3 linked regions of the Serinibacter salmoneus genome follow. The protein of the gene in region 3 interacts with the protein of the main gene of each other region in a pairwise test. Links are inferred from orthologs where the notes say so. Each region holds a gene or a part of one and is shown on either strand. Other genes may lie near its edges. The genes, in order: ctaD, dnaE and ATL40_RS03585.

Region 1 (7,318 bases), 360 kb from region 3 along the record:
GATCGCGGTGCAGCCGGGTGGCTGCTCCGGCCTGATCTACCAGCTCTACTTCGACGAGCGGCTGCTGGACGGCGACGCCCTGCGCGACTTCGATGGTGTGGAGGTCGTGGTGGACCGGATGAGCGTGCCCTACCTCGCGGGCGCCTCGATCGACTTCGCCGACACGATCGAGAAGCAGGGCTTCACCATCGACAACCCGAACGCCTCGGGTTCCTGCGCCTGCGGCGACTCCTTCCACTGAGCCGCTGACCCACGGCTGCTGATCCGCAGCCACCGCACGACCCCCGCGCACGGCGGGGATCGAACCCGCCGCACCGCGCGGCCCAACCCTGGAGATTACGTGCGTCACTCCGTCGCGGCCGCCTCGCTGGCGGCCCTTGCCCTGCTGGTCACCGGATGCTCCACCGACGGTGAGGAGGCCGAGGCCTCCTCCTCCGCCTCCGCCTCCGAGGAGTCGGCGACCGGTGGCGACATCGCCATCGGCAACGATGCCGGATTCTCCGCGTCGGGCGCCTTCGGTGAGAAGCCGACCCTGACCTGGGAGACGGAGGAACCCTCCGAGGAGCTGCAGGTCGAGATCGTCAGCGAGGGCGACGGGGCGGCCGTGGCCGCGGGAGACGTGGTGGTCGCGCACTACCTGGGGCAGGTGTTCGGGTCCGAGGACGTCTTCGACAACTCCTACGACCGTGGCGCGTCGTCGGCGTTCTCCCTGAACGGGGTCATCGAGGGCTGGAGCACCGGGCTGGTGGGCGTGCCCGTCGGATCCCGTGTGCTGCTGACCATCCCGAGCGACCTCGGATACGGGGACGAGGGCAGTGGCGATCTCATCGCCGGCGGCGACACGCTCGCCTTCGTCGTGGACGTGGAGGCCGCCGTGGCCGCCGACGCATCGGGGCAGGCCGATGCCACCCCGACCGACGCCGAGGTCCCCGTCACCATCACCGGGGACCTGGGTTCGCCGGTCACCGAGGTGGTGGTCGCCGACGGCGCAGCGGAGCCGGAGGAGATGACGGTGACGGTGCTCGCGGAGGGCACAGGCGAACCGCTCGGCGCCACGGATCAGCTGTTCGCGCAGTACACACTGGCCACCTGGGACAACGCCGAGTCCGAGACCACCTGGCCGCCGGAGGGCCCCGGGATCACCTCGGCCATCCCCCTGGGCCAGGGCAGCGCCTTCGACGAACTGGAGGGGATCGCCATCGGCTCACGGGTGCTCCTGACCATTCCCGCCGAGGGGGAGGACACCCAGCCGCTTGCCGTGGTGATCGACCTGGTCGACGCGATGCCGGGCGCCTGAGGTTGCGACGTTTCTGACGCGCGCGTGAGCGTGCGTCGCCTCGCGGCGTACACGTGCGCCGCACACCTGGGGAAGACCCGCGGAATGCCGCGGGTCTTTCTCGCATCCAGGGGCGGGTTGGGTATGGTGACGACGTGTCGACTACGCCCCGCCGCCCCCTGAGAAAAGTGCTGGTGCCCGGCCTTGCCGTGGCCGGCCTCGGTCTTGCCGGGTGCACCCCTGCCGTCGAGCGGGGGTTCCTCCCCGAGCAGGCTCCGGGTGCCACCAACAACACCGACATGATCATCGAGTTGTGGAACAACTCCTGGATCGCGGCGCTGCTGGTCGGGGTGTTGGTCTGGGGACTGCTGATCTGGTGCCTGATCGTGTACCGCAAGCGCAAGAACGACAACCAGCTCCCGCCCCAGTTGCGCTACCACGTGCCGCTGGAGTTGATGTACACGTTCGTGCCGATCGTGATGGTCGGTGTGCTGTTCGCCACGACATCCCGCACGATGGGCGAGATCGTGGACACCTCCGCCGAACCCGACGTGACCATCGAGGTGGTCGGCAAGCGCTGGTCATGGGACTTCAACTACATGGACTCCGACGTCCACTTCTCCGGAGTCCAGGCCGAACTCACGGGCGAGGAGGGTGTGCCCGAGACGCTCCCGACGCTCTACCTCCCGCAGGGTGAGCTCGTGGAGCTGCAGTTGCGCACCCGCGATGTCAACCACGCCTTCTGGGTGCCGGCCTTCCTCATGAAGATGGACATGATCACCGGTCGGGAGAACTCCTTCCAGATCGTGCCGCAGGAGCTCGGGGTCTTCGAGGGCAAGTGCGCGGAACTGTGCGGCGAGTACCACGCCTCGATGCTCTTCAACGTCGAGGTCGTCACCCCCGAGGAGTACGAGGCCTACATGGACGAACTCGCGGCGCAGGGCAACACCGGAATCCTCGGTCCCGAGTACGACGTGCTGCAGGGCGCGGTCGAGCAGGAAGGTAGCCACTGATGGCCATCGATGAGGTCCAGTACAACGACTCACCGCCGCGCAGCGCGCCGGAGCGGGTGCCGGGGCTCAGCGGCCCGCACCAGCGCCGAGGCAATGCGTTCGTCACGTGGATCACCTCCACGGACCACAAGACCATCGGGTACATGTACCTGGTCACCAGCTTCGTGTTCTTCTGCTTCGGGGGCCTGCTCGCGCTGGCGATCCGGGCGGAGCTCTTCGAGCCGGGACGGCAGCTGTTCACCAGTGCTGAGCAGTACAACCAGTTCTTCACGATGCACGGCGGCATCATGCTGCTGCTGTTCGCGACCCCGCTCTTCGCCGGGTTCGCCAACGTGCTGCTGCCGCTGCAGATCGGCGCACCGGATGTCGCATTCCCGCGGCTGAACATGTTCGCGTACTTCCTGTACCTCTTCGGTGGCCTGCTCGCCGTCGGCGGGTTCCTCACCCCGGAGGGGGCGGCCGGATTCGGCTGGACCTCCTACGTGCCGCTGGCCTCGGAGACCTTCTCCCCGGGCCTGGGTGCCGACCTGTGGCTCGTGGGCTTCGGGTTGACCGGCTTCTCCACGATCTTCGGTTCGGTCAACTTCATCACCACGATCATCTGCATGCGGGCACCGGGTATGACGATGTTCCGGATGCCGATCTTCAGTTGGAACGTGCTGATCACCTCGGTGCTGGCGCTCATGGCCTTCCCGGTGCTGACCGCGGCCTACTTCGGTCTGCTGGCGGACCGCCGCCTGGACGCCGTCGTCTTCGCACCCGAGTCCGGCGGCGCGATCCTGTGGCAGCACCTGTTCTGGTTCTTCGGGCACCCCGAGGTGTACATCATCGCGTTGCCGTTCTTCGGCATCGTCTCGGAGATCTTCCCGGTCTTCTCCCGCAAGCCGATCTTCGGGTACAAGACCCTGGTGCTGGCCACCCTGTCGATCGCGGCGCTCTCGGTGACCGTGTGGGCGCACCACATGTACACCACCGGCGCGGTGATGCTGAGCTTCTTCGCGCTGATGACGATGCTCATCGCGGTGCCCACGGGGGTGAAGTTCTTCAACTGGATCGGCACGATGTGGCGGGGCAAGATCACCTTCGAGACCCCGATGCTGTGGTCGATCGGGTTCCTCGCGACCTTCCTGTTCGGCGGCCTGACCGGCATCATCCTGGCCTCGCCGACGTTGGACTTCCAGTTGCACGACACCTACTTCGTGGTGGCGCACTTCCACTACGTGATCTTCGGGACCGTGGTGTTCGCCATGTTCGCAGGCTTCTACTTCTGGTGGCCCAAGTTCACCGGCAAGATGCTGAACGAGCGTCTCGGCAAGATCCACTTCTGGCTGACGTTCATCGGCTTCCACACCACCTTCCTCATCCAGCACTGGATGGGCGCGAAGGTCTTCCCGCGTCGCTATGTGGACTACCTCCCGGAGGACGGCATCACCACCTGGAACCAGATCTCCACGGTGGGTGCGTTCATCCTGGCCGCGGCCACGCTGCCGTTCCTGTGGAACGTCATCAAGACATGGCGCACCGCGCCGCAGGTCACCGTGGACGACCCGTGGGGCTACGGTCGCTCGTTGGAGTGGGCGACATCCTGCCCGCCCCCGCGTCACAACTTCACCTCGATCCCGCGCATCCGCTCGGAGTCCCCGGCCTTCGACCTGCATCACCCCGAGGTCGCCGCGCTCGACCAGGTCTCCCCACGGGGGCCGTACGAGAAGGTCTTCGGGACCGGTGACCAGCAGGGTTCGCTCGCCGACCAGCGCTCCACGGGTGGGAAGGACCACGCATGAGCAATCACACCCCCGCACGCCCCGACCAGGCGCGCGAGCGCAAGCCGCTCGGCACCGAGACCCGCATGTTCCTGCTGCTGGTCCCGTTCTTCCTGGTGGTTGCCGTCGTCTACGGTGTGCTGACCGACTTCAACGAGCCCGTGGGCCTGTTCGCCATCCCGCTCGTGGGCGCGCTGTCGGGCATGGTGGGCTTCTTCCTCTGGCTCACCGGTCGTCGCATCGCGATGCGCCCCGAGGACAACCCGCACGGCACGATCGCGGAGGCCGCCGGCGAGTACGGCGAGTTCTCCCCGCATTCCTGGTGGCCGTTGGTGCTCGCCGCCGGCGCGGCCATCACCTTCTTCGGTGTGGCCGTGGGCTGGTGGGTCTGCGTCGTCGGGTTCGTGGTCGGTGTGATCGGCCTCGTGGGCCTCATCTTCGAGTTCTCCCGCGGGCAGCACGCGCACTGACTCCTCGCGGACACGAACGGGCGCCCCTCCAGCAGGAGGGGCGCCCGTTCCCGTTCATCCGGCGGTGGGCCGCCGTGGCGGCTCTCAGGCGGGGACGATGAGCCCGCTGGCACCGGGGGAGGTGGCGCGCTCGAGACGAGCGGCGACGTCGTGCCAGTTCACGATGTTCCACCATGCCGCGATGTAGTCCGCGCGCACGTTGAGGTAGTCCAGGTAGTAGGCGTGCTCCCACACGTCCAGCATGAGCAGGGGCACCAGGCCGAGTGCGAGGTTGGCCTGCTGGTCGTAGAGCTGCACGATCACCGGGTTGGCGCCCACGGTGTCCCAGGCCAGGACCGCCCAGCCGGATCCCTGGACCCCCGCGGCCACGGCCGCGAAGTGTTTCTTGAACGCCTCCACGCCCCCGAAGCTGTCCTGGAGCATGGCGAGCAGCTCGCCGGCGGGTTCCCCGCCCTCGGGGGACATGTTCTCCCAGAAGACGGTGTGGTTGACGTGCCCACCCAGGTTGAAGGCGAGGTTCTTGGAGTGCAGGTTCACCGCGGCGAGATCCCCGGCGGAGCGTGCCTCGGCGAGCTTCTCCAACGCGGTGTTCGCGCCCGTGACGTACGCCTGGTGGTGCTTGTCGTGGTGCAGCTGCATGATCTTGCCCGAGATGTGGGGCTCCAGCGCCGCGTAGTCGTAACCGAGCTCGGGAAGTGTGTACGTCATGCGTTCCTCTCCTTGTGGGTGCTCCGGGCGGTGCCCGGTTCCTACTGTTCCAACGTAACCGGCCCCCCTCGCATTCCGCGAGGGGGGCCGGGTGTTGCGTGAGACGGCGTCAGTGCTGGCTGCCGCTCGCGATCTCCTCGCGAGCAGGTGCGCCGTCGATCTCGTCGTTGCCGTGATGGTCGTGTGCGGCCGCCAACTCGGCCGGGGTGACCGGCGCGATGCGGTCGGCGAAGAAGAACCGGGACACCGCGGCGCGGCGCTTGTCCTTCTTGTAGCCGGGGCGCCGCACGCCACGGGCGTTGGTCTCGGGACCTGCCTCGATCGGGGCACGATCATCCTGCTGCACGAGGATCCAGCGCTCGGCGTCGGTGAGCGGCTGGTGCACCTCGATGTACTCACCCGAGGCGAATCGCACCACACGGCCGGTCTCGTGGCCGTGCAGCACGAGCTCGCGGTCACGGCGCTGCAGCGCGAGGCACAGCCGCTTGGTGACGACGAACGCGAGCCAGGGACCCACGAAGAAGAGCACCCGGAAGACCCACGTGATCGAGTTGATCGACAGGTCGAAGTGGGTGGCGATGAGGTCGTTGGAGCCGGCCAGCGCGAGGATGATGAACTCGGTCAGGATCGCCACGCCGACACCGGTGCGTACCGGAACGTTGCGGGGGCGGTCCAGGAGGTGGTGCTCCCGCTTGTCACCGGTGGCCCACGCTTCCAGGAACGGGTACACGGCGAGCGCCGTGAACAGGATGCCGGGCACGATCACGGCCGGGATCAGTACGTTCAGCGAGAGGGTGTACCCGCCGATCACGTACTCGGTCTGGCCCGGCATGAGGCGTAGCGAACCCTCGAGGAACAGCATGTACCAGTCCGGCTGGGCACCGGCGGACACGGGGGAGGGGTCGTAGGGGCCGTAGTTCCACACCGGGTTGATCGACAGGAACGCACCCATCAGGGCGAGCGCACCGAACACGATGAAGAAGAACCCACCGGCCTTGGCCATGTAGACCGGGAACAGCGGGTAACCGACCACGTTGCGGTTGGTGCGCCCCGGCCCGGGGTACTGGGTGTGCTTGTGCACCACGACCAGCATGAGGTGGACCGCCACGAGCGCCAGGATGATCCCGGGCACCAGGAGAATGTGGGCCGTGAACAGGCGCGGGATGATCACCGTGCCGGGGAACTCCCCGCCGAACAGGCCGAAGGAGATGTAGGACCCGAGCACCGGGATCGACTTGGCCACGCCGTCGGCAATGCGCAGTCCGTTGCCGGAGAGCACGTCATCCGGCAGCGAGTACCCGGTGAAGCCGGCGAGCAGGCCCATGATCATCAGGGTGAAACCCACGAGCCAGTTCAGCTCGCGCGGCTTACGGAACGCCCCGGTGAAGAACACCCGCATCATGTGCGTCACGATCGAGGCCATGAACAGCAGGGCCGCCCAGTGGTGGATCTGCCGCATGAGAAGGCCGCCGCGCACGTGGAAGGAGAGGTCGAGCGTGGAGGCGAAGGCCTCGGACATCTCCACGCCCTGCATCGTGACGGGCAGGGCGTCCTCGGGGTAGTGCACCTCGGTCATCGAGGGAACGAAGAACATCGTCAGGAACGTGCCGGTGAGGATCAGCACGATGAAGCTGTACAGGGCGATCTCACCCAGGAGGAAGGACCAGTGGTCCGGGAAGACCTTGCGGGCGAACTCCTTGACGATCTTCGCCCCGCCCACGCGGGTGTCGAAGAAGTCACCGGTCGCGGCCGCACCGCGTGCCGCGGGGGACGTCTGGGTGCTCAATGTCCTGCCTCCGCCGTCTCGTCCTCGCGATCGGTCACATCACTGCCGTACTCGTCGTAGCGCTGCATCTCCCAGGTGGAGGGCCCGACCATCTCGTGGAAGTCGCTCTGCGCCGCGAGGTAGCCCTCGTCGTCGACCATGATCGGCAACTGCGGCAGGGCGCGCTTGGCGGGCCCGAAGACCACCTTCGCGCCGTCGGACACGTCGAAGGTCGACTGGTGGCACGGGCACAGCAGGTGGTGGGTCTGGCGCTCGTACAGGGCCACCGGGCACCCCACGTGCGTGCAGACCTTGGAGTAGGC
Region 2 (8,413 bases), 250 kb from region 3 along the record:
CGGTCCTCGCCCGCGAGGTGGGCCTGAGCAGGCAGTGGCTGCACGCCATGCGGCTCGGCTTCACCCACCCGGGTTCGGGGGAGTGGGTCGAGGTCACCTCCTCCTACCCCGACGACCTCGCCGCGGCGCTGGAGACCCTGCGCGGCGCCTGAGCCATCGCCGGCGTGGGCTCACCGCGGCCGCTCCTGGTGCGCCGCGAGCGCCACCTTCCGCTCCACGTCGTGATCCACGATCGGCGCCGGGTAGCCCCGCGGACCGCCCTGAGGCCACGGCTGGTGCGCGGCCTTGCCCTGCACCTCGGCGAGTTCGGGCACCCACCGGCGCACGTACGCCCCGTCCGGGTCGAACCGCTCACCCTGCCGCACCGGGTTGAACACCCGGAAGAACGGCGCGGCATCGGTGCCGCTGCCCGCCACCCACTGCCAGTTGTGCTGGTTGGAGGCGAGGTCGGCGTCGTGCAACTGCGTCATGAAGTACCGCGCGCCGCGCTGCCAGCGCACGTGCAGGTCCTTGACCAGGAACGAGGCGACGATCATGCGCACCCGGCCGTGCATCCACCCCGTCCGGGCGAGTTGGCGCATCCCGGCGTCCACGATCGGGTACCCGGTGCGCCCGGCCTGCCACGCCTCCAGCGCCTCCTGCTCGGCGCGGCCGGTGACCCAGGAGGACTCCGGGACGGCCGGCTTCATCGAGGTGCGGGCCGAGTCCGGCTGATGCCACAGCACGTCGGCGAGGAACTCCCGCCACCCCAGCTCGCTGCGCAGCGAGGCGGCGCCCTCGGTCGTCTCGGCCTGCTGCGCTAGCGGGGCCAGGTCCGCCAACAGGGTGCGCGGATGCACCTCACCCCACTTCAGGGCGACCGAGAGCTGGGAGGTGCCGTCGCGGTCGGGACGGTTGCGGTCTTCCTCGTACCGCGCGATCGGCCCGTCCAGGAACTGCGCCCAGCGCTCCAGCGCGGCGAGCTCACCGGCGCCGGAGACCTCGCCCGTGGCGGCCGCGGCCTCGAGCATCGCCTCGGCCTCCCGCTGCGCGGCCCGCAGCGCACCCGAGGCTCGCGGCACCATCACGCGCAGGCCCTGCGGCTCGGGTGCGGGCGCGCGCCACCCGTGGTCCAGCCACGCGCGCCGGAACGGGGTGAAGACCCGGTAGGGCTCGCCGTCGCCCTTGCGCACCCGGCCGGGGGCGACGGCATACGGCGATCCCGTGCGCATCAGCACGCGTCCGTCCGCGGCCAGGGCAGCCGCGAGTCGCTCGTCCCGGTCCCGCCCGTAGGGCCCGACGTCGGCCGCGGCGTGCACCTGATCGGCCGCCACCTCGCGCGCGAGCTGCGGGAGGAGCACGACCGGGTCCCCGGCCAGCAGCAGCATCCCGCCCAGGCGCTCACCCAGGAGCCGCAGCGAGGCCACCAGGTGCGCGCGGCGGCGGTCCCCGGATGGCGACCACAGGCGCGGATCCAGCACGTAGACCGGCAGCACGTCGGGGGCGGAGTCGGGCTGCGCCGTCGCGGGCCCGCCCGTGCCACCGAGCTGCCCGGCGGCGGCCAGCAGGGCCGGATTGTCGGCGATGCGCAGGTCGCGGCGCAGCCACAGCAGGGAGGTCGGCATCCCCCCAGGCTACGGAGGTCGAGCCCGGGACGGGCCCGTGCGGCGAACTACACTCCGGGGTATGGCAGATGCGGCACCCGGTTCAGACTTCGTCCACCTGCACGTCCACTCGGACTACTCGATGCTGGACGGCGCCGCGAAGGTCCCGGAGCTGGTGGCCGAGGCCGCTCGGCTGGGTCAGAAGGCCATGGCCATCACCGACCACGGGTACCTGCTGGGGGCGTACGAGTTCTGGAGCAAGGCCCGCAAGGCCGGCGTGAAGCCGATCATCGGCCTGGAGGCCTACCTCACCCCCGGCACGGCCCGCGGCGACAAGACCCGGGTGCGCTGGGGCGAGCCGCACCAGAAGGCCGACGACGTCTCCGGTGGTGGCGCCTTCACGCACCTGACGCTGCTGTCGGAGACCACACCCGGCATGCACAACCTGTTCCGGATGGGTTCGCTGGCGAGTCTGGAGGGGCACTACTTCAAGCCCCGCATCGACCGGGAGCTGCTGAACCGGTACTCCGACGGTCTGATCGCGTTCTCCGGCTGCCCCTCGGGGGAGATCCAGACCCGCATCCGGCTGGGGCAGTACGCCGAGGCCGTGCGCGCCGCCGGAGAGTTCCAGGACATCTTCGGCAAGGAGAACTTCTACATCGAGCTGATGGAGCACAACCTCGAGCTCGAGCGTCGCGTGGCGAAGGACCTGCTGCGGCTGTCGAAGGAGATCGGGGCGCCGCTGGTGGCCACCAACGACCTGCACTACACCCGCGAGGAGGACGAGTCCGCCCACGAGGTGTTGCTGGCGGTGCAGTCCGGCTCCAAACTCACCGAACCCACCTACGAGCAGGGCGGCAGCCGGTTCGCGCTGAGCGGCGAGGGCTACTTCGTGCGCTCGGCGATGCAGATGCGTGAGCTCTTCAAGGAACTGCCCGAGGCGCTCTCGGCGACCCTGGAGATCGCCGAACGCTGCAATGTGGAGTTCACCGAACAGGTCGGCAAGTACATGCCGCACTTCCCCGTGCCCGAGGGTGAGGACGAGATCTCCCTGTTCGTCAAGGAGGTGGAGGCCGGGCTGGAGAAGCGGTTCAACGGCAACGTGCCGCAGGACGCCCGGGACCAGGCGAAGTACGAGGTGGAGGTCATCACCTCCAAGGGGTATGCCGGGTACTACCTCGTGGTGGCGGACTTCATCAACTGGGCCAAGGACAACGGCATCCGGGTGGGCCCGGGCCGCGGCTCCGGTGCCGGTTCGATCGCCGCCTACGCGATGAGCATCACCGAACTGGACCCGCTGAAGAACGGCCTGATCTTCGAGCGGTTCCTCAACCCCGAGCGGATGAGCCTGCCGGACTTCGACATCGACTTCGACGAGCGCCGGCGCGGGGAGGTCATCGACTACGTGACCCGCCGCTACGGCGAGGAGAACGTGGCCTCGATCGTCACCTACGGCACGATCAAGGCCAAGCAGGCGCTCAAGGACGCCGGGCGGGTACTGGACTACCCGTTCGCGATGGGGGAGCGGCTCACCAAGGCGATGCCGCCGGCCGTGATGGGTAAGGACATCTCCCTGTCGGGGATCTTCGACCCGGAGGACCCGCGGTACGCGGAGGCGGGGGAGTTCCGCACCCTGTACGAGTCCGATCCGGACGCCAAGCGGATCACCGACACCGCCCGCGGCATCGAGGGCCTGAAGCGGCAGTGGGGGGTGCACGCGGCCGGGATCATCATCTCCTCCGAGCCGCTGCTGGACATCATCCCGATCATGCGGCGCGAGTCCGACGGCGCGATCATCACCCAGGTCGACTTCCCCGCCGGGGAGGACCTCGGCCTGGTGAAGATGGACTTCCTGGGGCTGCGCAACCTCACCATCCTCGACGACGCGCTGCAGAACATCACGATGAACGGCAAGGAGCCGGTGCTCATCGAGGACGTTCCGATGGACGACCGTCCCGCCTACGAGTTGCTGCAGCGCGCCGAGACCCTCGGGGTGTTCCAGCTGGACGGCGGCGGGTTGCGGCAGCTGCTGAAGCTGATGAAGCCGGACAACTTCGAGGACATCTCCGCCGTCATCGCGCTGTACCGGCCGGGCCCGATGGGCGCGGACTCCCACACCAAATACGCGCTGCGCAAGAACGGGCTGCAGGAGATCCAGCCGATCCACCCCGAGCTCGCGGAGCCGCTGGAGGACATCCTCGGTACCAGCTACGGCCTGATCATCTATCAGGAGCAGGTGATGGCGATCGCGCAGAAGGTCGCCGGGTACACGCTCGGACAGGCCGACCTGCTGCGCCGCGCGATGGGCAAGAAGAAGAAGGAGATCCTCGACGAGCAGTTCGAGGGCTTCCGCGAGGGCATGCTGAAGAACGGCTACTCCGACATCGCGATCCAGACGCTGTGGAACGTGCTCGTGCCCTTCTCCGGCTACGCCTTCAACAAGGCGCACTCCGCGGCCTACGGTCTGGTCTCCTACTGGACGGCCTACCTCAAGGCGAACTACCCGACCGAGTACATGGCCGCGCTGCTGACCTCCACGCGCGGGGACAAGGACAAGTCGGCGATCTACCTCAACGAATGCCGCCACCTGGGCATCACGGTGCTCCCGCCGGACGTGAACGCCTCCGTGGGGACCTTCACGGCCGTGGGTGAGGACATCCGGTTCGGGATGGCCGCCGTGCGCAACGTGGGGCAGAACGTGGTGGACGCGATCGTCGCGGCCCGGGAGGCGAAGGGGGAGTTCACCTCCTTCACCGACTTCCTGGACAAGGTCCCCTCCACGGTCTGCAACAAGCGCACCATCGAGTCCCTCATCAAGGCGGGCGCCTTCGACTCCCTGGGCCACACCCGGCGCTCACTGCTGCTGGTGCACGAGCAGGCGGTGGACTCCGTGATCGACGTCAAGCGCAAGGAGGCCGTGGGGCAGTTCGACCTGTTCGCCGACCTGGGGGCCGAGGAGGCGGGCGGCACCTCCTTCCAGGTGACCGTCCCGGACCTGCCCGAATGGGACAAGAAGCAGAAACTCACCTTCGAGCGGCAGATGCTCGGCCTGTACGTCTCCGACCACCCCCTGGCCGGCGTGGAGCACGTGCTGAACGCCGCCGCCGACGTCGGGATCGCGAGCCTGCTGCAGGACGAGCACCGGCCCGACGGCGCCACCGTCACCATCGCCGGACTGGTCACCGGGGTGCAGATGAAGATCTCCAAGGCCGGGAAGGCCTGGGCGATCGCCACCATCGAGGACCTCGAGGGCGCCATCGAGGTGATGTTCTTCGGCGAGACGTACATGGCCTACTCCACGGTGCTGGCCGAGGACGCGGTCGTGGTGGTCAAGGGGCGGCTGCGCCGCCGGGATGAGGAGATGTCCCTCATGGCGATGGACCTCACCCTGCCCGATGTCACCAGCACCGCCGAGGGCGCCCCCCTGGTGCTGAAGCTCCCCGAAGTGCGCTGCACCGCCCCGGTGCTCAGCCGGCTGCGGGAGGTGCTGGAGGCCCACCCCGGGTCCAGCGAGGTGCACATGCGGGTCACCCGGCCCGGGCGCGCCACCGTGGTGCGGCTGGAGGACCAGCTGCGGGTGGAGCGCTCCTCCCCGCTGTTCGGGGACCTCAAGGCGCTGCTCGGGCCGAGCGCCCTGGTGTGATGCTGGCTTCCGTGCGCCTGGGGCGATGGGGGCCGCTCTGCCCGTCGTGCCCCCGGCACTCCGGCATCCGAGCGGAGACGGTCTGATGCTGCCCGATGACGTGTTCGCGGCGAAGCCGATGCTCATCGGTCAGCGGGTGGTGCTGCGGCCTTTCGAGGCGGCCGACATCGAGGCCATGGGGCCGATCCTCGCCGACCCCGAGGTGTTGCGCCTGACCGGGTCGGTCACCACCTCGCGCGAGCTCGAGGAGGCCCGCCCGGAGCTCGGTGACCGGGTGCGGGAGTGGTATGAGACCCGCGCCGACCAGGCCGATCGGCTGGATCTGGCGATCATCGACCGCGAGGCGGGCGCCTGCGTGGGCGAGGTGGTGCTCAACGACGTGCGCGCCGCCGAGGAGGCGTGCAACCTGCGCATCCTCATCGGACCGGCCGGGCGCGGGCGGGGCCTGGGGACCGAGGCGGTGCGCCTGATCGTGGACCACGCATTCGCGACGACCTCGATGAACCGGATCTCCCTGGACGTGCTGGCCTCCAACCCGCGCGCCCGCCGCGCCTACGAGCGGGTCGGGTTCATCCAGGAGGGCGTGCTGGTGGACGATGTGATCTTCGACGGCGAGCGGGAGGACTCGGTGCTCATGGCCCTGCTGCGCCGGGACTGGCAGCGCGGGCGTTGAGCATCCGCTCGCGCAGGGAATCGTAGATCGGCGCGGAGCGCAGCAGCGTGGCGGTCAGCACCGCGCAGGCGCAGGCCGCCAGCATCGGCACCGTGAGGGAGGTGATCGCCGTCATCTCCACGATGAGCACGATCCCGGTCACCGGGGCGCGCACCGTGGCGGCGAACAGCGCCGTCATCCCCACCAGCGCCAGCGGCAGCCGGGAGTCGGCCACCTCGCCCAGCAGCGGACCGGCCACGCTGTGTACCAGCGCACCCCACAGCGCCCCGAGCGCCAGCAGCGGCGCGAACAACCCGCCGGGGGTGCCGGCGGCGTAGGAGAGCGGCCCCATGAGGAACCGCACCGCGAAGAACCCCAGCAGCCCCCACACGCTCAGCGACATGCCGGTGATGAGGTCCTGGGTGAGGGAGTCCCCGCCGCCCACGAGGTTCGGGTCCACGTACAGCAGGGCGCCCACGATCGCGCCGATGAGGGTCGCGCGCGCCACGGGGGAGAGCCGGCGCATCCCGTCCGCGGTGTAGAGCATCCGCATCACCACGCGGTTGTAGAGCACCCCGACCAGCCCGGTCAGCACCCCGAAGAGGGCGAACACCCACAGCGTCTCGATGCCCGGGGTGGGGATCGCCGGCACCGCGAAGTCGGGGGAGTCCCCGAGCACCACGCGTGAGCAGGCCACGGCCACGGCGGTGGCCATCAGCGTGAGCAGCACGATCCGCAGCCGGAAGGACTTGGTGACCTCCTCCAGGGCGAACATCGCCCCCCCGATGGGGGCGTTGAACGCCACCGCCAGGCCCGCGCCCCCCAGCGTGGTGTAGAGCAGTTTGCGGTCCGCGGTGCTGACCCGCAGTAGCCGGCCGGCCTCCGAACCGAGGGTGGAGCCCATGTGCACCGTGGGTCCCTCGCGCCCCAGCACCATCCCGGTGCCGATCGAGGCGAGGCCACCCACGAACTTCCCCGGCACGATGCTCGGCCCCGGCAGTTCCTTCTCGCCTCGCCACACGGCCTCCACGTCCTGGATGCCGGAACCGGAGCTGCGGGGGGAACCCTTGACGATCAGGCGCCCGATCAGACCGCCCAGGGCGGCGACGGCGACCGGCACCAGCCAGCCGACCGGCACCCCGTGCGCCCACTCCACCAGGTCAGCGCGCAGCGTGATCGCCTGCTGCAGGCACCACCGGAACGCGCCCCCGATGAACCCGATGGCGGCCGCCGCGATGAGGGTCGCCAGGGCCAGGGTCAACAGCCCCCGGGGGGCGTGCTCGGGGTGCGCGGGGCCGTCGTGAGGGGCGGGGGAGGTCACCCGCCGAGCCTACTCAGCGCGCCCGGCGCTCGCGTTCTGGAGCATCCGCTCCCGCAGGCTCTCGTATATCGGGGGAGCGCCGGCCAGGGAGGCGGCCAGCACGGCCGCGGCGCTCGCCGCGAACATCCCCACGGCCAGGGAGGTGGTGCCGGTCATCTCCATCACCAGCACGATCCCGGTCAGCGGGGCGCGGATGGTCGCGGCGAAGAACGCCGTCATCCCGACGATGGCGAGGATCACCGGGGTGGCGCCGACGGCGCCCAGCAGGGGCCCGGCGAGGGACTGCACGAGCGCGCCCCACAGGGCGCCGATCGCGAGCGCCGGTGCGAACAGCCCGCCCGCCGTCCCGGCGGCGTAGGAGAGGGGACCCACGAGGATGCGCACCGCGATGAGCGCGAGCAGCGACCACAGCGTCAGGTTCCCGGTGGCCAACACCACCTGGGTGACCTCGGTGCCGCCGCCCACCATGAGGGGGTCGACCCACAGCAGCAGGCCCACGACGGCGCCGATGAGGGTGGCGCGCAGGCTCGGGCTGAGACGGCTGGCATCGGCCCGGCGCAGCGCACCCATGACGAGGCGGTTGTACCCCACTCCGAGCAGGCCGGTCACCAGGCCGAAGGCGAGGTAGATCAGCAGCGACTGCGCGTTGGGCGAGGGCGGCTCGGGCACCTGGAACTCGGGCCGGTCGGGGATGAACAGGTGGGAGACGCCCACCGCCACCGACGTGGTGACCAGCACGATGAGGATGAAGCGCAGCCGGAGGGACTTGGTGACCTCCTCCAGCGTGAACATCGCGCCGCCCAAGGGGGTGTTGAACGCGACGGCCAGGCCCGCGCCCCCGACCGTGGTGTACAGCAGCTTGCGGTGGTAGTCCGAGAGTCGGAACCAGCGCCCGACCTCGGAGCCGATCCCGGAGCCGAGATGCACGGTGGGGCCGGCCTGCCCGACCACCAGTCCCGAGCCGATGGACAGGATGCCGCCCACGAACCGGGTGGGGACCACGCTCGGCTCGGGAAGGGTGTGGTCGGCGTGCCAGACCAGCTGCAGGTCGTGGATGCCGCTACCGGCGGCGCGGGGGGAGAGTTGGACGACGGCGTAGCCCGCCAAGGAGCACAGCGCCACCGCGGTCACGGGGAGCAGCCAGCCCCACCCGGGCAGGCCGTGGCTGTCCTCGGCCAGCACGTGGCGCAGGGCCTCCGCGCGCTCGAGCACCC
Region 3 (7,227 bases):
GGCGCTGGAGGCGCGACGGCGCAGGTCGGCTAGCCTTGCCGGGTGCCGACCATGAGTGACCTGATCTCCCGCCACGGCTCGCTGTCGGCTCGGGAGGCCGATTGGTTGCACCTCCTCGTGGGGGACTGGCAGGTGATCTCCGACCTCGCGTTCGCCGACCTGGTGCTGTGGCTCCCGGACGGCAACGGGGGCTTCGTGGCGGTGGCGCACTGCCGCCCCTCCACCGGTGGCACGGTCTACTACGACGACGTGGTGGGCCACCCCGCGCCCCAGGGGCAGGCCGCCGCGTTCGCCGAGGCGCTCGCCGGTGGCGAGATCCGCCGCACCCGGATCCCGCGATGGACCGGCACGATCGCTATTCGCGAGGAGGCGATCCCGGTCACGCTGGAGGGTCGGGCGATCGCGGTGATGAGCCGGGAGACGAACCTGGGGGAGTCGCGCACCCCGGGCCGGCTGGAGATCAACTACATCGAGGCGGCCGACGAGCTGTGCGCCATGATCGCCGCGGGCGACTTCCCCTCCACCAACACCGCCACCGGCAGGCTGCGCGGCGCGCCGCGTGTGGGTGACGGGCTCGCGCGGCTGAACGCCGAGGGGGAGGTCATCTACTGCAGCCCCAACGGCCTGTCCTGCTTCCATCGACTCGGGGTGATCGGTGACCTCGTGGGGCGTTCCCTCGCGGAGGTCATCGCCGAGCAGGTGGAGGACGCCGAGAGCGTGGACGAGTCCCTGCCGCTGGTGGCTATGGGGCGCGCGGCGTGGCGCACGGATGTGGAGGCGCACGGCGTGTGCCTGTCGTTGCGGGCGATCCCGGTGACCGCGGGCAAGGAGCGGCTCGGCGCGGTGCTGCTGTGCCGCGATGTCTCCGAGCTGCGCCGCCGCGAGCAGGAGCTAATCACCAAGGACGCCACCATCCGGGAGATCCATCACCGGGTGAAGAACAACCTGCAGACCGTGGCCGCGCTGCTGCGCCTGCAGTCCCGGCGGGTGCAGTCCACCGACGCACGCAACGCGCTGGATGAGGCGATGCGGCGGGTGGCGACGATCGCCACCGTGCACGAGGCCCTGTCGCAGACCATCGACGAGGTGGTCGACTTCGATGCGGTATTCGGGCGCACCCTGCGGCTCGCGGTGGATGTGGCCGCGGCCGAGGCGCCCGTGAGGCTGGCGCGGGAGGGATCCTTCGGCAAGGTCGCGGCCACGGAGGCGACGGCGCTGGCGGTGGTGCTGACCGAACTGGTCTCCAACGCGGTGGAGCACGGGCTGGCGGGTACCGGCGGCACGGTCACGGTGCGCGCGGGCCGCGCCGGGCGCACGCTGACGGTCGAGGTGATCGACGACGGCCGCGGCATCGACCTGACCGCGAAGCCCTCCGGGACCGGACTGGGGATGCAGATCGTGCGCACGATGGTGGCCGGGGAGCTGCACGGCACGCTGGAGTGGGAGCGCCGGGAGGAGGGCGGCACGGCCGTCACCATCCAGGCCCGCCTCGGCTTCGCCCAGCCCAGCGACGGGGAGCCGGACAGTTTCTGACGCGGTGCCCCGGATTCAGCTGAGGGCATGCGTTGACCGCTCTCGGTGTGCGGTCTAGGTTCGGCCTCATAGGGGCGCTCGGAACTGCGATCACGCGCAATGAGGCGGGTGACGCAGCCATTCGCAAGGGGGAATCGTGGACGTATCGTCTGCGCCTGCTCGACGCGGTAGCAGGGCCAGGTGGGGCGCGGCGACGGCAGCCTCGCTCGCCCTCGTCCTGGCCGGGTGCACGCCACCCGGCACGCACTCGGTGGCACTCGAGCCGGGCGAGGTGCTGCGCGTGGAGCTCTACTTCTACGAGCCGGCCTCCGTGCCCGGCGAGGTGAATCGCACGACCATCACGGATCCCGCCATGGTCGAGGAGCTCGTGGAAGCCTTCACGGACGTCCCGGCCGGGACCCTGGCCTCGCGTGGCGAGGACCTCCAGGCCGCGCGGGTCACCGGGCTGCGCTACCACCTGGTCGACGGATCCACGCGGGAACTCACGCAGTACTTCCTCCAGCCGCGCGACGTGGTGATCGCCTGGCCGGACGCACCGGCGCAGCACACCACCTGGGGCGTGCCGCTGGAGGACTACTTCGCCGACCTCGGGGACAGCGACGAGGTCGACTCCTCGCTGCGTCCGGCCTCCTCACTCGAGGAGTGAGGGCGGGGCAACGAACGCGAGACGGGCGGGTCGGATTCTCTCCGACCCGCCCGTCTCGGCGGTTCCTGGGTGTCGCTGGGCGCGGCGCTCAGCCGGCGCGGCGGGCCCGGGCGGTGCGGCGCTTGAGGGCGCGGCGCTCGTCCTCGGACAGGCCGCCCCACACACCGGAGTCCTGACCGGTCTCCAGCGCCCACTTCAGGCACTGGTCGCTCACGGTGCAGCGCTGGCACACGGCCTTGGCCTCGTCGATCTGGGCGAGGGCGGGGCCGGTGTTGCCGATCGGGAAGAACAGCTCGGGGTCCTCCGTGAGGCACGCTGCTTCGTGACGCCAGTCCATCGTGAATCTCCTTGCGGGACAGGGGTGCCCCCAGGGCGTGCTGATGGACGCGTGAGCGGAGGGGAGCACCCATGTGGTATCGGGGCTGGAACAAGCGTCACACGGACTGCAAAGTTGCACAAGAGGTGACGGGGAGGTTTCCGGCAGGTCACGCTGAGTCGTGCGTCACATTGCGCGGGGAGACATAAGGTGGGATCGTGCCAGGCTCCCCGCAACACGGCGATCGCGCCGATCACCGCTCACAGTACCCGCTCCCGGGGGGTGCCCGGCGCCCCGTGACCGTCTGGGTGGTGGTCGCGTTGCTGGGCCTGGAGGCGCTCACCCTGGTGGTCCTCGGGGTCTCCGCACTCCTGGCCGCCGGCGGCGACGGGCAGGTGGGCGGCTCAGTGGTCGTGGCCGTCTTCCTCCTCGTGCTCGCCCTCATCCTGGGCGCCCTCGCCCTGTCGTTGTGGCGCCTGCGGCGATGGGCCCGGGGGGCGTGCGTGGCCTGGTCCATCCTGGTGGTCCTGGTGGGTGGCTCGCAGTTCGGCGTCAATCCGCTCGTGGCCACGCTGATCGTGCTCGCCGGGGCGGCCGGGGTTTTCGCGGCGAGCGCCCGACCGACCCGTGAGGCGCTCGGGATCGACTGAGCAGGCCGTGGGGCGCACCAACGCCGGTGGCCTCAGCCGGTGAGCCGGCCCAGCCGCTCGATTCCCTCGGCCAACACGTCCTCCCGCTTGACGAACGTGAACCGCAGCCACGAGCCGAGCGCATCGGCGGTGTCCGAGCCGGGCACGCAGAACGCCGAGATCGGCACCCCGGCCACCCCCGCCAGGCGGGGCAACGCGCGGGCCAGGGCGGCGCCGTCGGGCAGTTGCGGGGTCAGGAACGGTGAGGCGTCCGCGCACACGAAGTAGGTTCCCTCGGGCACCACGGCGCCGAACCCCACCTCCCGCAGGCCCGCCACGAGCAGGTCCCGACGGCGCTGCAGCCCCTCGCGCAGCGCGCTGACGTCGGCCCGTCCCTCGGTCAGCGCCCGCGCGATCGCGATCTGGAACGGCGCCCCGGAGGTGTAGGTGAGGAACTGCTTGACGGTGCTCACCGCGGTGATCAGGTGCGCGGGTCCGGTGACCCAGCCCACCTTCCACCCGGTGAGGGAGAAGGTCTTGCCCGAGGAGGAGATCGTCAGGGTCCGTTCGCCCATCCCGGGCAGCGCCGCCATCGGCAGGTGCGCCGCGCCGTCGTAGGTGAGGTGTTCGTAGACCTCATCGGTGATGACCACCGCATCCACCCGCCTGGCCTGCTCGGCGATGGCCTCCAGCTCAGGGCGCCGCAGGACGGTGCCGGTGGGGTTGTGGGGCGTGTTCACCAGGATCAGGCGGGTGCGGTCGGTCACGGCCCCGCGCAGCGCCTCGGTGTCGAGCCGGAAGCCCTCCGCGGTGGGGATCAGCGGCACCGTGGTGTGCGTGGCGCCCGCCATCGCGATGCTCGCGGCGTAGGAGTCGTAGTACGGCTCGATCGTGAGGACCTCTTCACCCGGGCCGGCGAGCGCGAGGATGCTCGCGGCGATCGCCTCGGTGGCGCCCGTGGTGGCCAGCACCTGGGTGTCGGGGTCCACCGCGATGCCGTAGTGCTCGCGCTGGTGCGCGGCGATCGCCTCGCGCAGCGGCGGCAGGCCCGCGCCCGGGGCGTACTGGTTCACGCCGTCGCGGATCGCCTGCACGGCCGCCTCACGGATCCACTCCGGACCGTCGACGTCGGGAAAGCCCTGGCCGAGGTTGACCGCGCCCTCGCGCTGGGCGAGGGCCGTCATCTCGGCGAAGATCGTGGGCCGGGGGGCGCCGCCGGGCTCGGCGAGGCCGGCGGCGCGGGCCACGTGTGTCCATCTGGTCATCGCGGGTCAGCGTAACCAGGTCGCGCCCGGCCCGGCGGGGCTGTCCGTCAGTCGAGGACGCCCACCGCGTAGGCGGTCTCGGTGCCCTCCGGCACGGCGAGGGCCACCTGCACCTGGCGGGTCTCGCCGGACTCGGCCATGGTGATCGTGACGGTGTGCCCGGTGCAGGGGAGCTCCTTGGCGGTGGACTCCTGTTCGTTCACGAACAGGGTCACGGCGCCGTACCCGGCGCCGTCGGGGGTGAGGCACGCGGCCTCGATCGACAGGCGCTCCCCGGCCTCCAGGAGGCCGGGCTCGCCGCCCGTGGTGGCGCCGCCGGTGATCTCCACCCGCACGAGGTCGGCCTCGCTCGCCTCGGGGATCACCACGGCGGTGGTCTCCTTCGCCTCGGGGGTGGCGACCTCGCTGGGCTCGCTGGTGCAGGCCGCGAGGGCGACCAGGGCGGGGACGGCGAGGGCGGCGGACAGCAGGCGAGAGGCCGACACAGTGAACTCCTTCGGGCGCGGGGACGGGCAGAATCCTAGGTCACCCGCCCGGGTGATCTCTCGCCGCGAGGTCCCGCGATCTGGTGCCGTGATCTCCCGCCGTGATCTGGTGCCGTGGTCTCGCGGCGTGGTTCGGTGACCCTTCGCCTACGGAGCGCCCGGGGCGACCAGGCCGGTCTCGTAGGCGAGGACCACGAGCTGCACCCGGTCGCGCACCTCGAGCTTGGCCAGCAGGCGGCCCACATGCGTCTTCACGGTGGCCTCCGCCACGAACAACTCCGCGGCGATCTCGCCGTTCGAGCGGCCGCGTGCGATGAGTTGCAGCACCTCCAGCTCCCGTGCCGTCAGGGAGGCGACGGCGTCCGGCACCCCCGTCGACCCGGTCGGCCCGCTCGGCTCGGTCAACTCGGTGGCCGGGGTCGTGGTCGCCACGTGCTCGATGAGGCGGCGCGTGGCGGAGGGGGCGATCACGCCGTCGCCCGCGTGCACGGTGCGGATCGCGGCCAGCATGTCCTCCGGCGGGGTGTCCTTGAGCAGGAAGCCGCTCGCGCCGGCGCGGATCGCGGCCAGCACGTACTCGTCCAGGTCGAAGGTGGTGAGCATGACGATGCGCGGCGCGCCGGGACCGGCGGCATCGATGAGCGCGCGGGTGGCGGCGATCCCGTCCATCTGGGGCATGCGCACGTCCATCAGCACCACGTCCACCTGATAGGAGGGGATGAGGCGGGCCGCCTGCGCGCCGTCACCCGCCTCCAGCACCACCTCCATGTCCGGTTGCGAGCCGATCACCAGCGCGAAGCCGGCCCGGACGAGCTGCTGATCGTCCACGAGGGCCACACGGATCGGGGCGCCGGGGGTCTCGGTCACGGGGTGCTCCTGGGGGTCGTTCCTGGTTCGGTCATCACGGGTGTGGCGGGTGTGGCTCGGTTTATCAGCGGTGCGCCGTGCAGCGGGAAACTCGCCTGGACCCGGAAGCCCCCGCCGGGCCGGGCGCCGGTCCACACCTCGCCGCCGAAGAGCGCGACCCGCTCCCGCATGCCCACGAGGCCGTGTCCCGGTGAGCCGATGGGATCCGTGTCGGTGTCCGCATCGCCGCCGGTGGTGGTCGGCGCCCCCGTCGTGCCGGGTGTGCCCGGCGTCGGTGCGGCGACCCCGACCCCGTCGTCGTCCACCCGCACCACCAGGGCGCTCGGGTACCAGGCGAGGTCCAGTCGCGCCCGGGCGCCCGGGCCGGCGTGCTTGAGGACGTTGGTCAGCGACTCCTGGCAGACCCGGTAGGCGGCCAGGCCCAGCGCGTCGGGCAGGCGCCGCTCCTGGCCGGTGATGACGAGGTCGACTCGGCGCCCGGTCGCCCGCACCGACTCCACGAGGGCGGTGATCTCCTCGCCGGTCGGCTGCGGTGCCAGCGGCGGCTGCGCCGGTGCGGGTCCGTCCGCGCCCGGGGAGGCCTCGCTGGAGGTGCGCAGCACCCCCAGGATGCGGCGCATGTCCGCCAGGGCCTCCCGGCCGGTCTCGGCGATCGTCCCCAGCGCGGCCTCGGCCGCCTGCGGGCTGGTGCGCGCCGCGTAGCGCCCGCCGTCGGCCTGCGCGATCACGATGGACAGGGAGTGCGCCACGACGTCGTGCATCTCCCGGGCGATCCGGGCACGTTCGGCGGCGGCTGCGATCTGCGCCTGCTGATCGCGTTCGCGTTCCAGTCGACGGGCCCGCTCGGCGAGCGACTCCCACCGCTGCCGGGTGCTGCGCCGCAGCAGCCCGAGCGCCCACGCGAACAGCGCCGGCGTCGCCGTGCCGACGGCCACGAACACGCCACTGACGGGGTCCCAGGACTCGCGGGCGAACAGCCCGATCTCGGGGGCGGCGAGGATCAGGGACCCCAGCAGGGCCGCGGCGAGGCTGACGCGGCGCGCCCACAGCGGCGCGTGGACGGTGGTGGAGTAGACCGAGAGGTAGATGAGCAGATCCGCCGGGGTCAACGGCACACCGAGCACCACGTGCGCCAGGGCGATCGCGTTCACGGCCACCGCGCTCGCGATCGGCCACCGGTGGCGCACCGAGATCGCCGCCGGCAGCCCCACGCCGGCGAGCAGGAAGCCCAGGCTCTGCGCGACGGTCTGCGGCGAGGGCGGGAGGATCGTCGGGAGACCGAGCACCACGAACGCGGCCACACCCGTCCACAGGTCCAGCATGGTCGAGTGGCGCGAGACCCACGAGTCCCACTGCACCCCCGGCGTCGTGGCCGACTCCGCCTCGGGCACCGGCGGCGCCATGGGGATTCCGGGGGGCACGGACCCCGGAGCGGGCGTGCCCGCGGGGTCTGCGGGTGGGGCGGTCATGCTGCGAGGGTAGAGGC

What was found.
Region 1: the proteins of ATL40_RS03585 (region 3) and ctaD interact in binary tests that used the Escherichia coli proteins (3 or more experiments, as listed by UniProt). The link is inferred for Serinibacter salmoneus from one-to-one orthologs.
Region 2: the proteins of ATL40_RS03585 (region 3) and dnaE interact in binary tests that used the Escherichia coli proteins (3 or more experiments, as listed by UniProt). The link is inferred for Serinibacter salmoneus from one-to-one orthologs.

The regions. Positions count from the first base shown.
Region 1 is NZ_PDJD01000001.1:1,192,156-1,199,473, forward strand. What follows is about bases 1,682-4,680. They hold ctaD (aa3-type cytochrome oxidase subunit I), read left to right. Parts: upstream 1,682-2,288; coding sequence 2,289-4,073; downstream 4,074-4,680. Other genes in these bases: ctaC (aa3-type cytochrome oxidase subunit II), read left to right, coding at 1,682-2,289; ATL40_RS05220 (cytochrome c oxidase subunit 4), read left to right, coding at 4,070-4,522; ATL40_RS05225 (superoxide dismutase), read right to left, coding at 4,607-4,680. Outside these bases: ATL40_RS05200 (HesB/IscA family protein), read left to right, coding at 1-241; ATL40_RS15630 (FKBP-type peptidyl-prolyl cis-trans isomerase), read left to right, coding at 341-1,297; more of ctaC, read left to right, coding at 1,432-1,681; more of ATL40_RS05225, read right to left, coding at 4,681-5,230; qcrB (cytochrome bc1 complex cytochrome b subunit), read right to left, coding at 5,340-7,016; qcrA (cytochrome bc1 complex Rieske iron-sulfur subunit), read right to left, coding at 7,013-7,318. UniProt on the Escherichia coli protein: Cytochrome bo(3) ubiquinol oxidase is the terminal enzyme in the aerobic respiratory chain of E.coli that predominates when cells are grown at high aeration.
Region 2 is NZ_PDJD01000001.1:1,075,331-1,083,743, forward strand. What follows is about bases 1,333-5,426. They hold dnaE (DNA polymerase III subunit alpha), read left to right. Parts: upstream 1,333-1,665; coding sequence 1,666-5,226; downstream 5,227-5,426. Other genes in these bases: ATL40_RS04675 (cryptochrome/photolyase family protein), read right to left, coding at 1,333-1,604; ATL40_RS04685 (GNAT family N-acetyltransferase), read left to right, coding at 5,312-5,426. In the rest of the region: ATL40_RS04670 (RluA family pseudouridine synthase), read left to right, coding at 1-152; more of ATL40_RS04675, read right to left, coding at 171-1,332; more of ATL40_RS04685, read left to right, coding at 5,427-5,899; ATL40_RS04690 (ClC family H(+)/Cl(-) exchange transporter), read right to left, coding at 5,859-7,199; ATL40_RS04695 (chloride channel protein), read right to left, coding at 7,209-8,413. UniProt on the Escherichia coli protein: DNA polymerase III is a complex, multichain enzyme responsible for most of the replicative synthesis in bacteria. This DNA polymerase also exhibits 3' to 5' exonuclease activity. The alpha chain is the DNA polymerase catalytic subunit.
Region 3 is NZ_PDJD01000001.1:827,931-835,157, forward strand. What follows is about bases 2,284-5,191. They hold ATL40_RS03585 (aminotransferase class I/II-fold pyridoxal phosphate-dependent enzyme), read right to left. Parts: upstream 4,390-5,191; coding sequence 3,178-4,389; downstream 2,284-3,177. Other genes in these bases: ATL40_RS03575 (WhiB family transcriptional regulator), read right to left, coding at 2,284-2,516; ATL40_RS03580 (hypothetical protein), read left to right, coding at 2,714-3,145; ATL40_RS03590 (hypothetical protein), read right to left, coding at 4,437-4,874; ATL40_RS03595 (response regulator), read right to left, coding at 5,022-5,191. Also shown: ATL40_RS03565 (sensor histidine kinase), read left to right, coding at 52-1,533; ATL40_RS03570 (hypothetical protein), read left to right, coding at 1,784-2,179; more of ATL40_RS03575, read right to left, coding at 2,268-2,283; more of ATL40_RS03595, read right to left, coding at 5,192-5,741; ATL40_RS03600 (sensor histidine kinase), read right to left, coding at 5,738-7,210. UniProt on the Escherichia coli protein: Shows aminotransferase activity with methionine and histidine as substrates, and to a lesser extent also with phenylalanine.